DNA from 4 places in the Paenibacillus sp. AK121 genome. Region 1 is predicted to be linked to each of the others. Evidence: predicted binding sites of a transcription regulator. Region 1 holds the regulator's gene; each other region holds the start of a gene.
The links. The regulator Rex, encoded in region 1, represses fermentation and respiration genes when NADH is low (regulators of the CRP and FNR family bind a similar motif). The targets are predictions, from matches to a motif close to TTGTGAAATATTTCACAA.
Positions count from the first base shown of each region.

Region 1 (6,202 bases):
ATTCACCGCGCGACGGTTACTGAAGCCAACCTGAACTATGTGGGCAGTATTACCATAGATGAAGATTTAATGGAGACATCAGATCTGCTGGAGAATGAAAAGGTTCAAATTGTAAACAATAACAATGGAGCTCGACTGGAAACCTATGTGATCCCCGGACCGCGTGGGAGCGGCGTGATTTGTCTCAACGGTGCGGCAGCCCGTCTGGTCCAGCCCGGTGATACAGTCATTATTATTTCCTATGCTTCCATGTCAAATGAAGAGGCCAAAACATACAAACCAACTGTGGTATTTGTGGATGAACATAATAAACCAGCCCAAACGGTGAGCAAGGAAGTACACGCAACGATCATGTAATGAATGGGAATGCGGATGAAACCCGTCTTTTAAGCGAAAAATGTGAGTGTATTAATCCATCTTTCGTAAGGGCGGGATGCACATGTTCCAGCATGTATTCGCAGAAATGAACAGCATGTTAGATGATATCGTGAAGCATTACCCATCAGCCCAGGGCCCCCGCAGACAGGAGCTGCTACAGCACTGGAGTCTGCTGCGGAGAATGAGTGACGGAATTATGGATGAGTGGCTGGCCTTTGAGGAAAAAATGGTTTGCCTGCGTGCAGCCGGCTTTTCCGCAGAGGCCGACATGTCTGACGCTGAGCTGCCTGAAAAGGAGCTACCGGCATTTGACCGGGGGCAGGGGTATTATCGATTACTTATGTACCCGGAGGCAATCCAGCAATTTGAGCAGGTGCTGGAGCATTTTCCGGACAGCTGGCAGAGTCGCATCTATATGGGAATGGCGCATTTTCAACTGGATGATCCCGCAGAGGCTATAAGCCAGTTTCAAAAGGTGCTACACCTGACTGAACAGTCAGGGCTAAAAGCGGTCATCTATAATGCGCTAGGCTGTTTGATGGCAAAGCAGGCAGACGTAAAAGAGGCGCAAAAATATTTCGCTCTCGCGCATCAGTTCGATCCAACGCTGCCCGAGCCACTGCACAATATGCAAGCCTGTTTGTCCGGTGCCGAAAAGCTTCGCTACGACAGTTCCTTGTTGACCTGGATGTAGTTGTCAGACACCGAGTAAGACGATGCATGCTCACCTCCTTAGGCGGTGTGTGCATCGTCTTTTTTTGACTGTCTTAATTTCCAAACAGACAATCTTCTGCTATGCTATTATACAGAGTTATTATTTTTGTATGTGTCATAAGAAAGGATTAAGCTCGAATGAAATTTGCGGTATTGGATTTTGAAACGACAGGCACCCAGTCCGCGGATGACATCATTCAAGTCGGACTTGCAATTATAGATCATGATAACAGCATTTCCCGTGTTTACGGCTCTTATGTAAACCCTGGCAGATCTATTCCACCTTTTATCACCGGATTGACCGGAATTACAGATGATGACGTCAAGGATGCACCTGCACTCGAAGAAATGATGATGGAGCTCGTGCCTATGCTGGACGATGTCGTGCTGGTCGGTCATAACGTGGCGTTTGATTTCAATTTTTTGCAAAGCGCTTTGGACCGGTGTGGATATTTACCCTTTAGCGGTAGAATTTTGGATACGATGGATTTTCTGAAAATTATGTTTCCGTCGTTATCTTCTTATCAGTTGGGTTTTGTTTCCTCAGAGTTTGGGCTGGCGCATGACCGCCCTCATCAAGCAGACAGCGACGCGTTGGCTACGGCTGAGGTGTTTTTAAAGTGTCTGAGTGAGCTTCAGGCATTACCTCTGATAACGATACAGCGGCTCAGCGATTTGTTCGCAGAGGAAGACAGTGACCTGGGTTGGTTTCTTGACGGCATACGAGAAGAGAAAGAGCTAGACCCTATTCAGGATTTGGAGAAACATCAGTTTTTTCGTCAGCTTGCGCTTAAAGTGGAAGATTGGACCGAACTGGCTACTCCACGTAGAGAAGATGATCCGAATCCACTCTCAGGCGTTTCCTTTGAGGAGTATATGGATGATGTGCGGGACAATTTGCGTTCATCCTTGAGCCAATATGAGGAGCGCGAGGCGCAAACACAAATGATTGAGGGTGTAAATCAAGCCCTGAGTCAAGATAAGCATTTGTTGATTGAGGCGGGTACAGGAACAGGGAAGTCCCTAGGCTATTTGCTTCCGTCACTATATCACAGTGTAAAATATGGGCAGAGGGTCACAGTAAGCACGCATACCATTAATCTGCAGGAGCAATTGCGAGAGCGTGATATTCCGATGCTGACAAAAGTGATTCCGTTCCCGTTCCGGGCTGCCATTTTTAAGGGTCGGGGGCATTATTTGTGTCTGCGTAAGTTTGAACATAAAATAAACAGAAGAGACTTCGCGACACCAAAGGAAGACTTGATTACAGCGGCTCAAATGATTGTCTGGCTGACTCTGACAGAAACTGGTGATGATGAGGAACTGAACCTGAGCAACCGTGGAGGGGATTTTTGGGAAACAGTAGCTAGTGATTCCGAGTCCTGTCTCGGCCGTTCTTGCCCATGGTTCCGCAAGTGCTACTATCATCGTGCACGTCATGAAGCAGGAACAGCGGATGTGGTTATTACGAATCACTCCAAGCTGTTCACCGACGTCAAAGCAAGTCACCAGCTATTGCCCAGCTATGAACATCTTGTAATTGATGAAGCACATCATCTAGAGGAAGTAGCCGGTAAGCACCTGGGCATGCATATGAAATATTTCACACTCGTGCATACGCTGACTCGATTGTTCAAGGACAGTAAGAACGGACAATTGCCTTCGTTACGTCAGCAGTTGGCAAAGTCGGGGCATGAGAAGTCGACGGAATGGGCCTCGACCATTGATCAGCTGTACCCACTCGTGTTAGAGGTTAAGGAAACTTGGGACCTGCTAAGCGATAAGCTGTTTGGTATGTTGCCAGAGCGGTCTGATGCCACACCGGGTGAAACGGGACAATTTTCTTCGCGTCTCAAACCGTCGGCCAAGCCTGCAAAGTGGGATCAAGCGGCGGCGTTGGAAAATCAGCTTTATGTAACGTTGAGTGAAATTTTGCGCAAGGGCGACAAGCTGATGCTGGATGTCAAGGAAGAACACGACGATTATGCGGCGGATAGTCTCATTACAGATATCACGGGTCTGCTTAAGGATTTGGCGGGGATTAGGGAAAATTTGCGCTTCTTTATACGACTCGATGATGAAACAACCGTATATTGGCTCGAAGCGAGTGGGCAATTCCGTAGTAAATCATTGCAATTTTATGCAGTGCCCGTCGATGTGAGCCGCCAGTTGAAAGAAATGTTTTTTGACAAAAAAAGAAGTATTATTTTGACATCTGCTACTTTATCGGTAGATAAGTCGTTTCAGTACATGACCGATCAACTCGGCTTGCAGGAGGCAGCGGATCAAGGACGATTAATGACGTCACAGCTCCCATCACCTTTTAATTACAGGGATCAGGTGTTGCTGGTCATTCCGCGAGACTTTCCGAGTGTCAAGGGCAGTGTAGGGGATGCACATTTTGTAGAGATGCTCGTTAGCTCTCTAGGAGCGACTGCCCAGGCGACGCGGGGGAGAATGCTTGTTCTGTTTACTTCCTATCGGATGCTCCGGCAAGTGTATGAGCCACTTAAAGAGGCGTTAGCATCCAGCGATATTACCGTGTTAGGACAAGGTGTAGACAGTGGGAGTCGGAGCAAGCTAACCCGTCGTTTTCAGGAAGCCAAGGCTTCTGTATTGCTGGGAACCAGCAGCTTCTGGGAAGGCGTCGATATTCCAGGGAAGGCTTTGACTTGTCTGGCCATCGTTCGCTTGCCGTTTCAACCGCCCAATCACCCGTTACTGGAGGCAAAAAGCGAGTTGCTCCAGCAGCAGAAGAAGAACCCATTTATGAAGCTGTCTGTACCACAAGCAGTTATTCGCTTCAAACAGGGATTTGGGCGGTTGGTACGTACAGCGAGTGACCACGGAGTCGTTATCGTTTACGATACGCGTGTGATCGAATCCTATTACGGAAAGCACTTTTTGTACTCGTTACCGGGACCAAAAATGGAGCATATGCCATCGGAGCAAATGGTGCCCCGCATCGCCGAATGGCTCCAATCCGCCCCGGAGACAGAGGCACAACGGACGGACACCTAAAGTCCGTTACAATTAGGGGGAGCAAGTATGAAATCAGATAAAATTTCAGAGGCTGTCGTACGGAGATTACCCGTATATTTACGTTATCTGAATGCACTGCACAAACGGGAGGTGGCTACGGTCTCTTCTCAAGAGCTGGGACAGAGGTTAGATTTGAATCCGGCCCAAATTCGTAAAGATCTTGCCTATTTTGGCGATTTTGGTCGGAAGGGCATCGGTTACGATGTTTCTTATCTAATTGAGAAAATACGCCATATCCTGAAAATTGACCAGCAAATTAATGTAGTATTGGTCGGAGCGGGTAATCTGGGTCAAGCCCTATCAAACTATAACGCTTATTTAAAAGACAATATGAAGATTGTGGCGGTATTTGATGCGTTCCCGGATAAGGTTGGGACCAGAATCAATACCTTAGTCGTTCAGCCGATGGATGAATTGGAAGCGACTGTGAAAGAAAAAAATATTCGAATCGGGATTATTACTGTACCTGATTTTGAGGCACAACACGTAGCTGATAGGCTCATTGAGAGTGGAATTGGAGCGATTTTAAACTTTGCACCTATCATTCTCAAGGCACCGGCTAACATTCGGATACATGCCACAGACTTTACAACTGATTTGCTTAGCCTCGCTTATTATCTGGAGGACGGAAAGGAAGAAGCACAATATGACAGTGAATAAATGGATGATTAAAAACGGTTCTTTTGCCGTGAATGGACCTGAAGCTGGGGTAATCCATGGTTTTATGATTGTGGAGGATAGCCGTATTACTTACATTGGCGAGACTCTGCCTGCGGGTGAGGAAGAGACGGAAGCAATCGACGGTAACGGGTTATTGTTTTTGCCTGGTCTGATTAATACTCATGGTCATGCGGCGATGTCTCTGCTGCGAGGGTATGGAGATGACTTGGCACTTCAAGTCTGGCTTCAGGAAAAAATGTGGCCTATGGAAGCCAAGTTTACATCTACGGATGTGTATTGGGGAACATCCTTGTCAGTGCTGGAAATGCTGAAAGGTGGAACCACAACTTTCCTGGATATGTACGATCATATGGATGAGGTGGCACGTGTAGCTGAAGAGTCGGGCATCCGTGCAAGTTTGATGCGTGGAGCCATTGGACTCTGTTCAGAAGAAGAACAGCGGATCAAGCTGGCTGAGGCCGTGACTTTTGCCCGTAACTGGCATGGAAAAGCAGACGGACGTATCACAACGATGATGTCTCCGCATGCCCCATACACATGCCCGCCAGCGTTTATTGAGAAATTTGTTCAAGCAGCACATGATCTCGATTTACCATTGCATACGCACATGTCCGAGACGATCGCCGAAGTTGAGCAAAACGTACGCGACTACGGTTTGCGTCCAGTTGCACACTTAGATAAGCTTGGCTTTTTCTCCCGCCCTTCACTTGTTGCCCACGGCGTACACTTGAACGACGAAGAGATAGCTTTATTAGCGGAACGAGGTGTGGCGGTTTCACATAATCCAGGCAGCAACTTGAAGCTGGCAAGTGGTGTAGCTAGAGTGCCTGAATTGCTGCGTGCAGGAGTTACTGTTTCTCTTGGAACAGACGGTCCTGCCAGCAATAATAACCTGGATATGTTCGAGGAAATGCGTCTGGCGGCACTCATTCACAAGGGAGTATCTGGCGACCCAACAGCAGTTCCTGCAAATGAAGCACTGCGTCTGGCAACAGAGTATGGTGCAAAGTCGATTGGTTTAAAAGAAGTAGGAGCGCTGGCAGCAGGCAACAAGGCTGACTTTATCGCGCTAGATCTGAATCAGGCCCATTTCTTGCCGCGTACAGATCTTATTTCCCATGCCGTATACTCTGCAAGTGCCAAAGACGTGGCTCATGTGTGGGTAGACGGTCGTCAGGTTGTGAAAAACGGCGAATGCCTGACGATGGACGAGGAACGTATCAAACATGAGGCACAAGCCGCCTTTGAAGGGCTGCTGTCGCGCTAATTCAGGTGTCACATCCCCTTAGAGAGGAAGCACAGGTTTGAAAAATAAGAAGAAATGGATAGCGGTCGCCATTTTGGCCGTAATACTGATCCTGGTCAGCATTTTCTGGTATTATTCCTA
Region 1 covers NZ_JAHPJM010000003.1:187,262-193,463, reverse strand. Annotated here, with positions in the region: gene panD (aspartate 1-decarboxylase) at 1-357, shown strand, start outside; gene KSP24_RS07115 (tetratricopeptide repeat protein) at 440-1,072, shown strand; gene dinG (ATP-dependent DNA helicase DinG) at 1,231-4,113, shown strand; gene KSP24_RS07105 (redox-sensing transcriptional repressor Rex) at 4,141-4,794, shown strand; gene KSP24_RS07100 (amidohydrolase) at 4,781-6,082, shown strand; gene KSP24_RS07095 (cell wall elongation regulator TseB-like domain-containing protein) at 6,120-6,202, shown strand, end outside.

Region 2 (6,202 bases), 190 kb from region 1:
TCCTTGACAACAATCATACCATTATCGTATTCTACTGCATTTTTCTTACGCAGATCACTGAGCATCCGATTTACGCTTTCCCGGGTAGCACCGATCATATTTGATAAGTCAGTATGAGTAATCTTTTTATGAATCAAGATATAGTCGCCGTGAGGCTCACCATAGGTGTTGCATAGTCGGATGAGTGTGGAACATAGAGCGCCAGGCTTGCCGTACATCATCAAATCGCGGAACTTGGTCTGAGTAATGCGATGATGCGATCCCATCCATTTCATAAAGTCAATCGCAAAATCACAATGCTGGCAAATAAGCAGCTCCAAATCTGTATGATCGATTACGCCAATATCACTGTCCTCCAGAACCTCAGCAGAAAAGGAATGCTTGGTGCCGAAGAAAGGATCAGCTTGACCAACAAGATCGCCGCTTTGATACATATATAGAATAAGTTCCTTACCCTCATCCGTTGTTTTGGTTACCTTTACGCGTCCGCGCTTAATATAAAACAGCTTATCCGCTGTATCTCCTTCCCAGAACAAATGCGAGCTTTCTGGCATAACTCGATCTTTCATCATCACTTGCAACCGGTTGAAGCTGGCCTCCGAGAAGCAACAGGTGTTGCCGCGGGCTTCCATTACATTTGTAGGGTTTCTCATCGTCCATTTCCCCTTTGTATCCTATGTTTTTTATCTGCAACTTGATCAATTCAAATTCATTATATACCTGTGCAATGAGTTTTTGGGGCAAGAAGAGGGGGTAAAAGTGGCAGAATTCCAAACTTTGTGATTTAATTCACTTCATAAAATAAAATTTTAAATAGATTGTGAAAAAAATCACAAAATATCTTGAAAAGCTGTGTTACGATCAGTGCGTGAACAAGAGATAGTACACGAGATAACAGGAGGATGAGGGAAATGGCTGTTAAAAACGAGGTTATCCAAAAAGAGCAAAGCGCAGAGCAGTATATTCAAACGCTGATTGACCGGGCGAACCGGGCACAGCAAGCTTTCATGAGTATGAATCAGGAGCAGATTGACGGAATCGTACAAGCTATGGCACTCGCAGGGATGGATAAGCACATGCACCTAGCGAAGTTGGCTGTTGAAGAAACAGGACGCGGTGTGTACGAGGACAAAATCACCAAAAACATGTTTGCAACAGAATATATCTATCACAGCATCAAAAATGAGAAGACCGTTGGTGTCATTGAAGATAATGATTTCGATAGCTTCCAAAAGATTGCAGAGCCAGTCGGTATCATCATGGGGATTACTCCAGTAACAAACCCGACTTCGACTACGATGTTCAAAGCGTTAATTGCCATTAAAACACGTAACCCAATCATTTTCGGCTTCCATCCATCTGCTCAATCGTGTAGTGCGGAAGCAGCCCGCGTATTGCTTGAAGCAGCTGTTAAACATGGTGCTCCAGCGGATTGCATCCAATGGATTGAAGCACCTTCGATGGATAAAACAAATGTACTGATGAACCACCCTGATGTGGCATTGATTTTGGCAACTGGCGGATCAGGCATGGTTAAGGCAGCTTATAGCTGTGGTAAACCTGCACTTGGCGTAGGTCCTGGTAACGTACCTTGCTTTATTGAAAAAACAGCCGATATCAAACAGGCCGTGAACGACCTTATCCTTTCTAAATCTTTTGATAACGGTATGATTTGTGCTTCGGAACAAGCCGTAATTATCGAAGAGCCTATCTTCGAGCAAGTGAAGAAATTGATGATTGCTAATGGTTGCTACTTTGTAAATAAAGAAGAAGCAGCTAAGCTCACTCAAGGGGCTATGAATGTAGAAAAATGTGCAGTGAACCCGGCCATCGTCGGACAGTCTGCTGTAAAAATAGCTGAAATGAGCGGCATTACAGTACCGGCAGGAACAAAAATTTTGGTCGCTGAAATTGAAGGAGTAGGAACCAAATTCCCATTATCTGCGGAAAAATTGAGTCCGGTATTGGCTTGCTACAAAGTGAAAAATGCAGAGCAAGGTATCCAACGTGCTGCTGAAGTTGTAGAGTTCGGCGGTATGGGTCACTCGTCAGCTATCCATTCGCAAGATGAGGACGTTATCGCTCGCTTTGCAAACCGTTTGCAAACAGGTCGTATCATTGTAAATGCACCTTCCACACATGGTGCAATCGGTGATATTTACAACACCAACCTTCCTTCGTTGACACTTGGTTGCGGTTCGTACGGTCGTAACTCGACTTCGTCGAACGTATCTGCAGTTAACTTGATTAATGTGAAAAGGGTGGCGAAACGGACGGTGAATATGCAATGGTTCAAAGTACCTTCCAAAATTTATTTTGAGAAAAATTCGACACAGTATCTTGCTAAAATGCCTGATATCACACGTGTAGCCATTATCACTGACCCTATGATGGTGAAACTCGGATATGTGGACCGCGTCATTCATTATTTGCACCAGCGCCAAACACCAGTTGCGATTGAAGTGTTCTCTGAAGTTGAGCCAGATCCATCGACAGTTACGGTAGAGCGTGGTACTGAAATGATGAGACGTTTCCAACCGGATTGCATCATCGCACTCGGCGGCGGTTCGCCAATGGATGCTGCTAAAGGCATGTGGATGTTCTATGAATATCCGGATACTGATTTCAATAACTTGAAGCAAAAATTCATGGATATTCGTAAACGGATTTACAAGTACCCACGTCTGGGTCAAAAAGCACAATTTGTAGCTATCCCTACAACCTCGGGTACAGGTTCGGAAGTCACATCGTTTGCAGTAATTACAGACAAAAACCTGGGCAACACGAAGTATCCGCTGGCTGACTATGAGTTGACTCCTGATGTGGCAATTATTGACCCTGTGTTTGTATATTCGCTGCCTAAAACAGCTGTAGCCGATACAGGTATGGACGTTCTGACACATGCTATCGAGGCTTACGTGTCTGTAATGGCCAATGATTACACAGATGGTCTGGCAATTAAAGCCATTCAACTGGTATTCCAATACCTGGAGCAATCGGCTCTGATCGGCGACAAGTTGGCTCGCGAAAAAATGCATAATGCTTCTACACTTGCAGGTATGGCGTTTGCTAATGCATTCTTGGGTATTAACCACAGTCTTGCACATAAATGGGGCGGACAATACCATACGGCGCATGGCCGCACGAATGCTATCTTGCTGCCGCACGTTATTCGCTACAATGCGAAAAAACCGACAAAATTTGCTTCGTTCCCTAAATATTCGCACTTTGTTGCAGATGAGCGCTATGCAGAAATTGCACGCATACTGGGACTGCCTGCACGTACCACTGAAGAAGGGGTTAACAGCTTAATTGACGCGATCCGTAAGTTGAACAAAACACTCGGTATCGAGGAATCGTTCCAACAACTCGGATTCGATCCAAAAGACTTTGAATCACGTGTAGATTATCTGGCTGACCGCGCTTTTGAGGATCAATGTACAACTGCAAATCCAAAGCTGCCGCTGGTTACTGAATTGGCTGATGTATACCGCAATGCCTTCTACGGACGCTTTGATCAATAATATAATAGTATGAAGAGGCTTGTAACAAAGCATTTTCCTATACAATACCAATGCAGGCTCTCTATATAGAGGGCCTCTTGGTTTGGGAAGGGAGGTGAGCGGCGAGGCTGAAGGTATAGGCGTGAAGCTAGGGAAAATAAAGTGATAAAAATCACTCGTATTGTGATTTATGTCACATACTACACTCTATCATTATTCTACAATAAGAGTGTAAGAAAGGTCCCGACACTGAGCGTAAGGCATCGGTGAAAAGGCCGGGCTCAAGAAATAGTTTAAACGTGAAAAAAATCACAAGTCCGGAAGACCAAACAATTTGGAGGGATTTACATGTCGGTGATTGAGAGAGAATTACAAGAGCAACAATCTGGCTGGAGAGGTTTTAAAAAAGGAAAATGGACTAGAGAAGTTAACGTCAACGATTTTATTGAAACCAATATCTCACCTTATGTTGGCAATGAAGAATTTTTGGTTGGTCCTACCGCCAATACAACTGCATTGTGGGAAATTGTATCTGATCTTACTAAAAAAGAGTTGGCAAACGGCGGCGTGCTTGATGTAGACGTAAATACGCCATCCACCATTATTTCACATAAACCGGGCTATTTGGACCGGGACAAAGAACAAATTGTCGGTGTACAAACAGATGCTCCATTCAAACGTTCTTTGCAGCCGTTTGGTGGAATTCGGATGATGATCGACGCTTGCAAAGCCTATGGTTTTGAAGTGCCACAAAGCATTGTTGACATTTTCACTCATATTCGTAAAACACACAACCAAGGTGTATTTGACGCTTATACTGATGAAATGAGAGCAGCTCGTAAAGCTGGCATCATTACTGGTTTGCCAGATGCATATGGTCGTGGTCGTATAATCGGTGACTATCGTCGCGTAGCTCTGTATGGTGCAGACTTCTTGATCCAAGATAAAAAACTTCAATTGAAAAGCCTTGAAGTTGATTCCATGGAAGAAGACGTAATCCGTCTACGTGAAGAAATTTCTGAACAAATTCGTGCTTTGAATGAATTGAAACAAATGGCTGCTGAGCACGGTTTTGATATTTCTAAACCTGCTAACAATGCAAAAGAAGCTTTCCAATGGGTATATTTTGGATATCTCGCAGCGATTAAAGAACAAAATGGTGCAGCAATGTCCTTGGGACGTGTATCTTCATTCCTTGATATCTATACTCAACGTGATCTTGAGGAAGGTACGATGAACGAAGAACAAGCTCAGGAACTGGTCGATCATTTTGTTATGAAACTGCGTATTGTTAAGTTCCTGCGTACACCTGACTACAATGAACTGTTCAGTGGTGACCCAACTTGGGTAACAGAATCCATTGGTGGTATGTCTGTCACTGGAGAAACTCGTGTTACCAAAAACAGCTTCCGCTTCTTGCACACACTGTACAACTTAGGACCTGCTCCAGAGCCTAACTTGACTGTACTGTGGTCAGAAAAACTGCCTGAGGGCTTTAAAAAATATTGTGCAAAAGTTTCTATTGAAACTAGCTCCATTCAATATGAAAATGACGATTTGATGCGTCCAATCTACGGCGATGATTATGGTATTGCTTGTTGTGTATCCGCCATGAGAATTGGTAAACAAATGCAATTCTTTGGTGCTCGTGCCAACTTGGCAAAAGCTCTGCTGTATGCCATTAACGGTGGTAAGGATGAAAAATCCGGCGTTCAAGTAGGACCTGAGTTCCCAGCCATTACAAGCGAAGTGCTGGATTACGAAGAAGTGTTGAGCCGTTTCAAACCTATGATGGAATGGCTGGCAAAACTGTACATGAACACTTTGAATGTTATTCACTATATGCATGATAAATATAGCTACGAACGCATTGAAATGGCGTTGCATGACCGTGATATTCTTCGTACCATGGCTTGTGGTATTGCGGGTCTGTCAGTTGCTACCGACTCCTTGAGCGCCATTAAATATGCAAAAGTTAAACCAATTCGTAACGAAAAAGGAATTGCTGTTGACTTTGAAATCGAAGGCGAATACCCTTGCTACGGTAACAACGATGACCGCGTAGATACTATCGCTGTAGAACTGGTAGAAAGCTTCATGAGCATGATCCGCAAACATAAAGCTTATCGTAATGCGGTTCCTACTCAATCAGTACTGACTATTACTTCCAACGTGGTATATGGTAAGAAAACAGGTACAACACCTGATGGACGTAAAGCAGGCGAACCGTTCGCACCAGGTGCAAACCCGATGCATGGTCGTGATAAAAAAGGTGCTCTGGCATCTCTGAGTTCCGTAGCCAAATTGCCTTATGAACACAGCTTAGATGGTATTTCGAATACCTTCTCTATCGTGCCTAAAGCACTGGGTAAAGAAGAAGAAACACGCAAAACAAACCTTGTTTCGATGATGGATGGCTATTTTGGAAGCCACGCACATCATCTGAATGTCAATGTGTTTGCTCGTGAACAACTTTTGGATGCAATGGAGCACCCAGAAAACTATCCACAACTTACGATTCGTGTTTCCGGCTATGCCGTTAACTTTATCAAGCTGACTCGTGAGCAACAATTGGATGTTATTAACCGTACTTTCCACGGTACAATGTAAATAAGTTTTACGTATCAAATAATACACTGACGCACGCATAGCGGATGCGGGAAGGATGATGCAACATGTTGAAAGGTCACATACACTCA
Region 2 covers NZ_JAHPJM010000003.1:372,586-378,787, reverse strand. Annotated here, with positions in the region: gene KSP24_RS08115 (Crp/Fnr family transcriptional regulator) at 1-653, opposite strand, end outside; gene adhE (bifunctional acetaldehyde-CoA/alcohol dehydrogenase) at 912-3,524, shown strand; gene pflB (formate C-acetyltransferase) at 3,852-6,113, shown strand; gene pflA (pyruvate formate-lyase-activating protein) at 6,179-6,202, shown strand, end outside.
Region 2: the regulator Rex is predicted to act here: its motif matches at 3,685-3,702, upstream of pflB (formate C-acetyltransferase).

Region 3 (6,202 bases), on a different contig from region 1:
GTGTTAACCTAGAACGGAGTCCCCTGCGTAATACGCGCAGCGTATTTTTGTAGGTCTCAAAATCCTCGGATGGAGGAATTAGAGCGAATAAATTTAACGAGGAGTCATTGAACCCGTAAGTTTCATACATGATTCTCAGATTTTCCGTATTTAAAACGTTACCTCTAAGATGGGTTGGATGTTCCTGATGATATCCGACCACCTCTTTGATGCAATAAAAAGGGATTTTTAAGCGATGCAGTCTATAGCCCAAGTCCCAGTCTTCGAGTCCGTACAGCACAAACCGTTCATTGAAACCTCCAATACGAATCAAGTGGTTGCGTCTGATGGCTACACAACGAGTTACTAGCATCATCCAGGGAGCTACGTCCGTTGAGGCAAATTGTTTTTGAGTACTGGGCGGAACCCTGGTGGGGCTAACGACTTTAGACAATGCACCCGTTTGATGCAGGACATCATGAGGGGTGATGATCGGGATAATTTCATTCGCTGTTTCAAAGTCGGGATTCCATAAGCCTGATTGTGTAAGTATGCTCCGACAATGTTCTTTTTCTTCCACAGAAAAGTCAGGGTGATAATGGGTAAATGCATCGTCCCACGAGTGAGGAATGCCTGAAAGCACGGATTTGGGATACTTGCGGTGATAACGACTCACGGTTTTAATGAAATGAGGTAGCACCAAAAAGTCAGCGTCGCAGAAAATGATATATATCCCTTTTGCTCGGCGCAGTCCCAAATTTCGAACGGCAGATCGACCGCGTTGTTCCGGGTGTGACACATAAGTAAGAGGATAGGATGCTTTGAAGCCTTCGACCACTTCTTTCGTCCCATCTGTAGAGCCGTCATCAGCTACAATCACTTCGAATAATTGCTTCGGATAGGTTTGTGCTTCAAATGAGGCGAGTGTGAGCAGCAGCTGCTGGGCTCGATTATAGGTTGGAATGATGACGCTGTAGCGGATTGTCAATGTGATCTCCCCCCACCATTCTTATTAGAACACGTTTGAACAAGATAAATAATAACAATGTATTCAAGGATTTTAGCCTGGTCTGGTCAAACACCCCTCAAGGTGCGAAACAGGCTTGGTCATATTGAGGATGTTAAGGTGGAGGTTCTGTAATTTTTGCTATTTTGCAGGTATTTTCAGTGGTGTGATGTATATGTCATGGCAGCATTACGCATAAGGATGTAAAGTAAAAGAGATACAAACAAACATGAGATGAAATGGACATGTTTATGGTAAACTATATGGAGTTATAGAAGACCTGAAAGAGGAGTACTATATGACACAATTTGTCTATAAGCAAATTATTGACGATCTTAAAATGAAAATTTTCGCTGGAAAGTTTGCAGATATGAGATTGCCAGATGAACGTAGTCTTAGTGAGACTTACCAGGTTAGTCGTAGTTCCATTAAACGCGCTCTGACTAAAATGGAGAGTGTCGGAATTATTTTCAAAAAACAAGGCTCCGGGACATTTATTAATCCCTTATACATAAGAAATGAATCTATCTTTAACTATGAAGGCTCTAATCTAGGAGTTACTGATAATTTTCAAATGCATGGCAAAAAGCCAAAAATCAAAGTATTGAGTTTCGAGGTCATTCCACCGACAGAAGAACTACAGCGCGATTTGTTCTTGGATACCCATGATTTTGTTTATAAAATTGTTCGCTTACGCCTGTTTGATGACGATCCCTTTATGATTGAAACGGGCTACATCCCCATTAAAATTGTCCAAGATTTAAATCAGACGATTATTGAGGGTTCCATTTTTAATTATTTGGAAGACTCGCGGAACCTGGCCGTCACCAAATCTTTTTTATCCATTTTTGCAGAACCATCCCAAGAGAATGATCAAAAGCTACTACAATTAAAAGAAAATGAACCGGTAGGCATTATGGAGGGTGTTTTCTTTTTGGATAACGGCACGCCATTTGAATTTTCACATATGCGGTTTCATTACAAATATTTGAAATTTAATACCTTTGTATCGGTACACTAACGAAAAGACTGGAGAATTCTCCGGTCTTTTTTTATGGTTTTAAAAAAGAATTAGAGCCTGCGAACCTTCCATTTATCATGAATTTTATTGGTTTATCTTTCTATATATTTTAATGTAAGAGCTTTTTTACTGTCTTTTTAATTTATATTTCATAGTATGTTCAAAATTTCACAAAATTGGACCGTATCACTTGTGAAAAAGGTTGAATTAATTTAGCGTAGCGTTATGATGTACTTGTAGATGAAATTTCCGGAAATAAATTACAAACCAAATTACAAACCAAATTACTAGGGAGTGGACACCATGGCCTTAACACCCGTGTTAGCAGAATACTCATCTCAAACATATTTGAAAAAACTTGATGCATACTGGCGTGCAACCAACTACATTTCAGTAGGTCAGCTTTATTTAAAAGACAATCCTTTGTTGAGAGAACCTTTGAAAGATTCGGATGTAAAGGTGAAGCCTATTGGACACTGGGGCACGATTCCAGGCCAAAACTTTATTTATGCTCATCTTAATCGTGTTATTAATAAATATGATTTGAACATGCTTTATATTGAAGGTCCTGGTCACGGCGGCCAGGTTATGGTTTCAAATTCATATCTTGATGGAAGCTACACTGAAATCTATCCACAAATCACTCAAGATATCCCAGGCATGAAGAAACTGTTCAAACAATTTTCGTTCCCTGGCGGTATTGCTTCGCATGCTGCTCCTGAAACACCTGGATCTATCCATGAAGGTGGAGAGCTGGGCTATTCCCTTTCTCATGGTGTAGGTGCTATTTTAGATAATCCGAATCTGATTTCGGCTGTTGTTATTGGGGATGGTGAAGCTGAAACGGGACCATTAGCCGCTTCGTGGTTCTCTAACAGATTTATCAATCCAATCACGGATGGCGCAGTGCTGCCAATCTTACACTTGAATGGCTTCAAAATTAGTAACCCAACGATTATGTCTCGCCAATCGAAAGAAGAGTTAACTTCGTTCTTTAAAGGTTTAGGTTGGGAACCGTTTTTTGTTGAAGGTGAAGACCCTGATCACATGCATCCAGAAATGGCGAAAGTATTGGATACTGCCATCGAGAAGATCGAAGCTATCCAGAAGAATGCGCGTGAAAATAATGATCTTACTCGTCCGGCGTGGCCAGTACTTATCTTCCGTTCACCTAAAGGCTGGACGGGTCCAAAGGAATGGGACGGAGTGCCGAATACAAATTCGTTCCGTGCCCATCAGGTTCCAATTCCGGTTGATCAAAAAAATATGCAGCACGCACCTGCCTTATTAGAATGGCTGAATAGCTATAGACCAGAGGAATTGTTCGACGAAAACGGTCGTTTAAAAGCTGAGATTGCTGAAATTCTGCCTACAGGCGAGAAACGAATGGGAATGAACCCTGTTGCGAATGCGGGTAATCTTATTAAAGACTTGAAATTGCCAGATTTCCGTAATTATGCGCTGGATAACTCCACACCTGGTAAAGTGATTGCGCAAGATATGTCGGTTTTGGGCAAATACGTTAAAGATGTGGTTGTATTAAATGAAGAGAATCGCAATTTCAGAATCTTCGGACCTGATGAAACGATGTCTAACCGCTTGGCTCCTGTTTTTGAAGTAACCAAACGCCAATGGATGGATCAAATTATTGAGCCTAATGATGAATTCTTATCATCTTATGGTCGTGTCATTGATTCCCAATTGTCTGAACACCAAGCTGAAGGATTGCTGGAAGGTTATGTGTTAACAGGCCGTCATGGTTTCTTCGCAAGTTACGAAGCCTTCCTGCGTGTGGTTGACTCGATGATCACTCAACACTTCAAATGGTTGCGTAAAGCAACGGATCAAGGATGGCGTGCAGACATCCCATCATTGAATGTTGTAGCTACTTCAACGGTCTTCCAACAGGATCATAATGGGTATACACACCAAGATCCAGGTTTGTTAGGTCATTTGGCTGATAAGAAACCAGAATTTATTCGTGAGTATCTGCCAGCTGACGCCAACTCTCTGCTAGCTGTTTTTGACACTATTTTAAATGATCGTCAAAAGATCAATTTGGTTGTTTCGTCCAAACACCCACGCCCACAATGGTTTTCTGCTGATGAAGCGAAGGAATTGGTGGACAAAGGTTTGAAGATTATTGACTGGGCAAGTACAGATCAAGGTGGAGAGCCTGATATTGTTATCGCTTCTGCCGGTACAGAGCCAACGATTGAAAGCTTAGCTGCGATCTCGATCTTGCATAAAAAACTGCCTGATTTGAAGATTCGTTACATCAACGTAGTAGACTTACTGAAGCTGAGAAGCCAAAAAATAGATCCTCGTGGAATATCTGACGCTGAGTTTGATCAATTTTTCACAAAGGACAAACCAGTCGTGTTCGCTTTCCATGGCTACGAAGGTCTGATCAAAGATCTGTTCTTTGATCGTCACAACCATAACCTGCATGTACATGGTTACCGTGAAAATGGCGATATTACGACACCATTTGATATGCGTGTATTGAATCAAATGGACCGTTTTGATTTAGTGAAGGAAGCTGTTCTAAACTTACCTGACGCTGGAAAGTACGCGAATATTGCGGATGAAATGGATGCAATGGTTAAGAAGCATCATCAATTCATTCGCGAAGAAGGCATTGACTTGCCAGAGGTAGAGAACTGGGTATGGGAAGGCCTGAAATAAAAAAAGTACAGTACATTTCAGCTTTGTGTTGGACAACCAAGCAGTCTAGCATGAAGTGAAATATATGATTTGGTAGCAGAATAGAAGTGCCTGGCCCCTTGACTTCAAGTATGATTTCAACGGGGATCAGGCATTTTTTGATGCAGCACACAGAGAATTTAATAGGGAAGTCACGAGCAAGTGGGTATTAAGTATATGGGGAACTGAATGGTTCGCTGCATTTTGTCTGAATATTGAAGAGGTGTTATGGTATAAGAGAATAGGAGAGGAGGCTGTTAATATGAACCATCCAATTCCGGAGAAGGTATTGAATGATGGCACTAAGGTGCCTGTCATTGGGTTTGGAACTGCTGGATTGAAGGGTGCAGATGGAGTAACAGTGATAGCTAGCGCGATTGATGCAGGTTACCGTCTGATTGACACAGCTTTCAACTATGAAAATGAGGGTGCTGTCGGGAAAGCTGTCCGGCAGAGTTCTGTACTTCCTAAGGCCTCTTCTGTAAAACATCAGACGGAAAACCTGAATATTTTTGATTTTGAGTTGTCGCCTGAGGAAATGAACGTAATCTCGGCACTTAGCAGGGAAGATGGACGGCTATGGGGGCAGGACCCCAATTCCTATGAAGAGCTATAATCTATAAGAATGAATGAGAAGGGTTCAAAAATCTGTGGAAGGTTTTTGAACCCTTCGCTTTTAGTAATAACCGAAAGCATGCGATAGGTCCGTATATAGATATGATGAATGATGAACATTTTTAATCGGATTTGATGTATGATATGGGGGAATGTAGTCCTTTCGAAGGAGGTCATCATGGGGATTTTGTCAAGGTTTAGGGATATTATGAAGATGAATATCAACGCCTTAATGGATAAGGCGAGTGATCCGGAGAAGACGATTGATGATTATATGCAAAATCTAAATAGTGATCTAGGCAAGGTGAAAGCGGAAACGGCCTCAGTGCTGGCTGATGAGAAAAGGGCGAAAAGAACACTGGATGAATGTAGAACTGAGATCAAAAAGTTCCAGCATTATGCAAGTAAGTCTGTGGAAGCTGGCAATGAAGAGGAAGCCCGAAAGTTTTTGGAGCGTAAAGGTTTGCAGGCGGAGAAGTTGGAAACGTTACAGACATCCTATGACTTAGCTTCGGCAAACTCCGTACATATGAAACAAATGCAGGAGAAATTGGTGTCCGATATAGGGCAACTGGAGTTGCGGCGTGCCGAACTTAAAGGGAAGCTGGCGATCGCCAAAGCACAGCAAACCTTGAATTCTATGGGCGACCATGATTCTGTTTTCGAGGCCTTGGAAGAAAAGGTGAACAGGGCATATGATGAAGCGATGGCGATAGCCGAGCTCCGAACAGGAGCGAAGGACGACCTGGATGCGTTATTCGCACAATATGAGAAGAGTACCAATCCAGAAGATGAGCTGGCTGCAATCAAGAAGAAAATCAATCCCAAAGAATCATAATAGTTTCTACATGAAGAGGTGAGCAGATGCCGGTTAT
Region 3 covers NZ_JAHPJM010000011.1:49,636-55,837, forward strand. Annotated here, with positions in the region: gene KSP24_RS18620 (glycosyltransferase) at 1-967, opposite strand, end outside; gene KSP24_RS18625 (GntR family transcriptional regulator) at 1,284-2,006, shown strand; gene KSP24_RS18630 (phosphoketolase family protein) at 2,310-4,694, shown strand; partial or broken gene KSP24_RS25735 (aldo/keto reductase) at 4,975-5,175, shown strand; gene KSP24_RS18640 (PspA/IM30 family protein) at 5,506-6,165, shown strand; gene KSP24_RS18645 (TFIIB-type zinc ribbon-containing protein) at 6,192-6,202, shown strand, end outside.
Region 3: the regulator Rex is predicted to act here: its motif matches at 2,163-2,180, upstream of KSP24_RS18630 (phosphoketolase family protein).

Region 4 (6,202 bases), on a different contig from region 1:
ATCCTTGGTAGTGGAGGCTTGGTCCACAACTTGCGGACACTCAAGCAGACGAGTGAGCCAGCCGATTGGGCCGTTCAATATGATGACTGGATTGCACAGCAGCTTCAAGACTGGAATTTGCGTCATCTATTCCAATATGACAAGAAGGCTCCATATGCCAAGCAGGCGGTTCCTTCGTATGGAATAGAGCACTTTTCGCCTTTGTTTTACGTGATGGGGGCTGCCGATCATGATCGCTCCGCGCGTAAGCTTTTTCAGTCGTATGTCCTTGGCTCATTGAGCCTCAATTGTTGGGCTTTTGGTCAAGAAAATGATCTGTAAATGTAAGAAAGAGAACTTCCGAAACCGCATGGTGTGTGGGGTTGGAAGTTCTTTTGGTGTGTTCTTCTGTGATTAATTAGCAGGCACGTTCTTTTTTAGCCAGGCGGATACTTGCGGAGTTCGCTTATCTTCATTTTGATCCAATAGTGTCATAAATGCCTTCAGCTTTTGAATGTAGGTACTCTTCGAATCCCTGTTGCGTTGAACGACGAGCTGATACCCTTTTTTGGCATTGGGGCGAATCTTCCCGGTGTCATCAACGAATAGTGGTGTATTGTTCGTACCATAAAAAGTATAGAAGAAATAGAGATCATGTAATGATTTCACTGCTTGTGTACGATTGGAATGTGGATATTGGGTTATAAACGACTCTTGCGCCAGCACCCTTCCGGCTAACTGTTGATAACCGATGTGTAATGCCGCATCCTTGGTAGCCGGCTGTCCAGATTCCGTCGCCATGATGTCAATATAGCTGCGGATATCTGCGGTAATGTCATTTCTGAATACTTTATATTTTTCATAGTTGATGACTGGGTAAAACATGCCTTCTGCGGTTTCAAGTTTGTAGCCGGCATCTCTGGATTGAGTGAGTAATTTTTTCAGTTTTGCATCGTTTGTCCGACTGATTACATTAGTGAACGAATCACCGGGTTTATAGACTTGATTAATCTTAGTTTGAACAGAGGTCGGATATAAGGTCTGTGCATATGAATCCAATTGCTGTTTCTGTGCATTTTCGAAATGTAGCACTAGGATGGTAGCTTGAGAGGCAGGAATGGATTGAATATGTTTTTGCAAATAAATGAATGCCTGAGGTAGCTTACCTGGTTGGCAAAGTAGCTGCTCGAAGGTTTTGGAAATATGTTGTACAACTTCTGCTTGAGATATTGTAGTAGATGTCGCTGCTTTGGCTGATGTCGTAGATCCCAATCCGATCGTCTGTACTGTGAAAGTTACTGCTGCGAGCATGAGATAGGCTTGGGTGATTTTTTTCATGGTATAACCCTCCATTAGGTTCTTTGATGTAACTGTAGTGTACAAGGTAAATGTATCGTGAACATTCCATGTTGTATCCAACTTGTAAACGTTCGGGGGAAAGATGAACCCGAAAAAGGAGTCTCCAAGTCAGGATGGACTTGAGGACTCCTTTGTTCACTTAAATAGAGGAGGGTGCAGCATAGCCATACATTAAAGAGAAGCAGCATGGCTGAACAAAAAAACAACCATTTTCCAGAGGATAACGGTTGTTTTTTGGATAGTTAAGCTATTTTTCGATTGGGGTCCGTTTGATAAGTATCTTTATTTTTGCCAAACAGTCCACGCAGGAAGGGCAGTACCCAACGGTCAAAGCCGATTCTTCCGGCATTTGCACCAGCAACGATAAGGAAGATTTCAACCAGCAGGTAGATTGCATTGGTGCTTACTGTACCCGAGAACAGGAACGAGAAGTTCATAACCATAGCCATCAAAGTAGCCAGTGTAGTCAATGTACCAAGCAGCAGGCCAACCCCGACTAAGAACTCACCCAATGGGATCAGGACGTTGAACAAACCGACATTCGGCAGGGCAAAGGCTTCAAGGAACGATCCCCACCAGCCTTGTACAGCGGGGTGATCTCCGCCTGTTTTAGCAATGGCCCCCGAAATAAATCCACCTGCATCGAATCCGCCAGTCAGCTTCTCAAGTCCGTGGGTCATCCATTCATAACCTAGATAAATCCGTACTACAGTCAGCAGCCACATTGCTACTTTGTTCTCACGTAACCAGTTGTTAAACATTCAAATCACTCCTCTTTCTTAATCTATAATGATGGGTTGTATTTCATTTTGTTTGGGATGATCATCTTTGCTACACCTTTATTGTATTAGGTTCAGTTACAGTTATTTGTGATAAAAATCACAAACTCTAATATTTTTAAATTTTAATGTCTTTAGATAAGTATTCTATAGAGAGGTAATGCCTCAATCAAGACAAAAACAGGAAATAAAGCTTATAATGAGAAAAATAACGATGTGGAGGGATGAACTTGTCCGGGCCCATGTTTCAACGAAATCATTGGTTGCGTGTGATGGCCTCAGCTCTGTTATGCATGACAATGATATCTTGTTCTGCTTTGTCCAATACGGGTGAATCTGAATCCGTTCCCCAACCGAACCAGCAAGAAACAGAGAAGAAGGTGCTTGAACCGCCTAAGGAGCCATCTGTTCCGGCATTTACAGCTCCGCTTACCGGGCTTCCGGTGGAGCAGCCTGTTTTGGAGCGGCCACTGGCTGTCATGATTAACAATGCCCCGGCTGCGCGTCCACAGGCAGGGCTTAGCCAGGCAGACATGGTATATGAGGTTCTTGCAGAAGGCGGAATTACCCGTTTGGTAGCTTTTTTCCAAAGTCATGGTGGAGATGTGAAGATCGGTCCGGTCCGCAGTATTCGGCCGTATTTGATTGAACTAGGCGAAACCTATGGTGCGTTACCGATACATGCAGGGGGAAGTACAGATGCCTATGCGATTTTACAGCAGCAGCGGAAGGAGCATCTGGATGAGATTTCAAATGGAGGGGCTTATTTTTGGCGAAGTAAAGATCGTCGTCCACCACATAATTTATACACAGATGTGAGCAGGCTACGTAAAGGAAGCGAAAGCAAAGGATATACCAAGCAGACGGAAGTTCCAGTGTATCCTTATCTCAAAACCGGCGAAACTCCAGTTATGGTGGACGAGAGTGCCGCATCTGTGCACATCCGGTTTTTGCTGAAAAGCTATCGCGTATCTTATACCTATGATCGAGCCGATCAACGATATAAGCGTTTTGTGAACGAAAAGTCACATCTAGATCAAAATAATAACCAACAGCTCTCAGCGGCTAATGTTATTGTGATGAGCACGAGGCATCGAACGCTGGATGATGTAGGCAGACTAAGCGTTGAACTGGACGGTAGCGGAGAGGCCATGGTGTTTCAACAAGGACAGTTAATACGTGCTGAATGGCAGCATACATCTGGCGATGCGATTCGGTTTATGAAAAATGGGGTTGAAATCCCGTTAACACCAGGTACATCCTATATACATGTAGTACCTGCAGATACTTCACTAACGGAACATGTAACGTTTGAAGCGAATTAGAAAACGTAATACACCTATTTAGGAAAAAATTGTCGGATAATGACTCTCTATGTCGGGCATTGTATACGTATATCTAGAAATTTGCTTTTACAAACATTACAAAAACATTGATGAGTGTGATAAGATAGCAAAGGTTGTCTATTGCAGTCGAAACAGGTTGCGGATATTTTCGTAAAGGGGTAATCGTTATGAGATTGAAGAAAAAGGATATATTCTTCGAGACGTTGGAAAATATGGCAGATACGATCGTGCAAGCAGCCGATTATTTTGCCCAACATACTTCAAATTTACAAGATGTGACTTTGTTTACCAATGAGATGAAGAAGTATGAAAATAAGTGTGATGATTACACACACACGATTATTACTGAGTTGAACAAGACCTTCATTACGCCGCTGGAACGCGACGACATCATGGAACTGACAACGACCATGGATGATGTGCTGGACGGTCTTGAAGCGACAGCCTCTCGTTTTTATATGTACAACATTACAGAGCCGGACGAGTATATTGTGCAGTTCGCTGATATTTTGCGTCAATCAGCTTACGAAATTCAGAAGGCTGTACATTTGCTTTCACAGAAAAAATTGTTGGCTATTCGTGAATACACCATTCGCCTAAATGATTTGGAAAATCAGGGGGATGAATTATTGCGTATTTGCATCAAAAACCTGTTTGCAACTGTAACTGATCCTATTGAGCTGATTAAACGTAAAGAATTGTACGAACGCCTTGAAAATACAACGGATTCATGCGAGGATGTTGCAAATATGCTGGAATCCATCATTATGCGTAACTCGTAAGGGAGTCCTGTTACATGGATACAAGTTTACTGGTATTAGGTATTGTTATTTTTCTTGCTCTGGCATTTGATTTTATCAATGGGTTTCATGATACCGCGAATGCGATTGCGACTTCGGTCTCGACCCGTGCATTGACGCCGCGACGTGCGATTATTATGGCTGCGGTTATGAACTTTCTTGGGGCCATCATGTTCACTGGGGTTGCCAAAACCATTGGTGGAAGTGTTGCTGACCCTACCAAATTAACCAACGGTATTGATATCGTCATTGCGACGCTGATTGCTGCGATTATCTGGAATCTTCTAACCTGGTGGTTTGGTATTCCTTCATCCTCCTCTCATGCATTGATTGGTGCGTTGGCAGGGGCGGTGTATGTAGGTGCGGGACAGGATAAATTAAATTGGAGCGGCTTCATCGGGATTGTGGAAGGGCTTATTTTCTCCCCGTTGATTGCTTTTGTTGTCGGTTACATTGTGATGATGATTTTGAAATACATCTTTGCTTATCGCAGTCCACATACAGTGAACAAAGGTTTCCGCACCATGCAGGTCATTACGGCAGCTATCCAGTCGTTTACGCATGGTACGAATGATGCTCAGAAGGCGATGGGGATTATCACATTCGCACTCGTCTCCGCAGGGTATCAAGACCATTTGGAAGTACCTATGTGGGTTAAAATTTCAGCGGCAACCGCTATGGCACTGGGTACGTCTATTGGTGGTTGGAAGATCATCAAAACGATGGGAACCAAAATTTTTAAAATTGACCCAATTAATGGATTCGCAGCCGACGTTTCGGGGGCTTCCGTTATATTCACAGCCACCTTGCTCCATTTGCCAGTAAGTACCACACATGCCATAACTTCGGCAATTTTGGGTGTTGGTTCTGCGAAGCGCTTTAGCGCAGTTCGCTGGTCATTAGCTGGTCGTATTGTAATAACCTGGGTAATAACGATTCCAATTTCTGCGCTGTTGTCAGGTTTAATTTTCAAAATTCTTTTCTAGTTTTCTTCATGAATCCCTGAAAAAGAACATACAATATAGGATACACAATAAGCTTCCGTCCGCTTTTTGCGGCAGGGGCTTATTGGCATTCTGGGGCAAAAATACATCTTCAGAGTTCACACATCCAGATAGTTCCATGAGATGTTTTTTAAAAAATACCTGACATCAAAGTAGTCAATTTTTAATAACTCCTGTAGAATAAACAGAAAACTTTGAACCGTTCAACTGACTGGAGGATCTTATGCAAAAACCAAGAAAACTAATAGCACTCATGATTTGTTTGTTTTCTGTGGTTGCCCTGGCCGGTAATTTCGGTGTGGTGGCTCACGCAGAAAATAAAACAAAGTATGATATCGGCACGGATACAACGTTCGCGCCTTTTGAGTTTGAAGATGTAAATGGGAAATTTGTCGGAATCGACATGGATTTACTGGCAGCTATTGCTAAGGATCAGAATTTTGAGTATACCATTAAGCCACTTGGCTTTAACGCGGCAGTGCAGGCCCTTGAAACAAATCAAGTGGATGGTGTCATTGCCGGGATGAGTATTACCGATGAACGCAAGCAAAAATTTGATTTTTCTGAACCCTATTTTGACTCAGGTGTTGTCATGGCGGTCCGTAAGGATAATGATACGATTAAACGCTATGAGGACTTGAAAGGACAGCGTGTCGCTGTCAAAACAGGAACAGAAGGCTACACGTTCGCGGAATCCATTAAGGCGAAATATGGCTTCACTACAGTTCCGTTCGACGATTCTTCTCAGATGTATGATGAAGTTAAAACAGGTAACTCGGTTGCCTGCTTTGATGATTATCCGGTACTGGCATACGGTGTGACTCAGAATAATGGTCTTAAGCTAGTGACTGATAAGGAAAAAGGCGGTTCTTACGGTTTTGCTGTCAACCAAGGCAAAAATGCGGAGCTGCTGGAGAAATTTAATGCAGGGCTTG
Region 4 covers NZ_JAHPJM010000008.1:187,866-194,067, reverse strand. Annotated here, with positions in the region: gene KSP24_RS16290 (dioxygenase family protein) at 1-321, shown strand, start outside; gene KSP24_RS16285 (hypothetical protein) at 394-1,317, opposite strand; gene KSP24_RS16280 (DoxX family membrane protein) at 1,581-2,099, opposite strand; gene KSP24_RS16275 (DUF3048 domain-containing protein) at 2,348-3,442, shown strand; gene KSP24_RS16270 (DUF47 domain-containing protein) at 3,631-4,245, shown strand; gene KSP24_RS16265 (inorganic phosphate transporter) at 4,260-5,249, shown strand; gene KSP24_RS16260 (amino acid ABC transporter substrate-binding protein/permease) at 5,491-6,202, shown strand, end outside.
Region 4: the regulator Rex is predicted to act here: its motif matches at 2,206-2,223, upstream of KSP24_RS16280 (DoxX family membrane protein).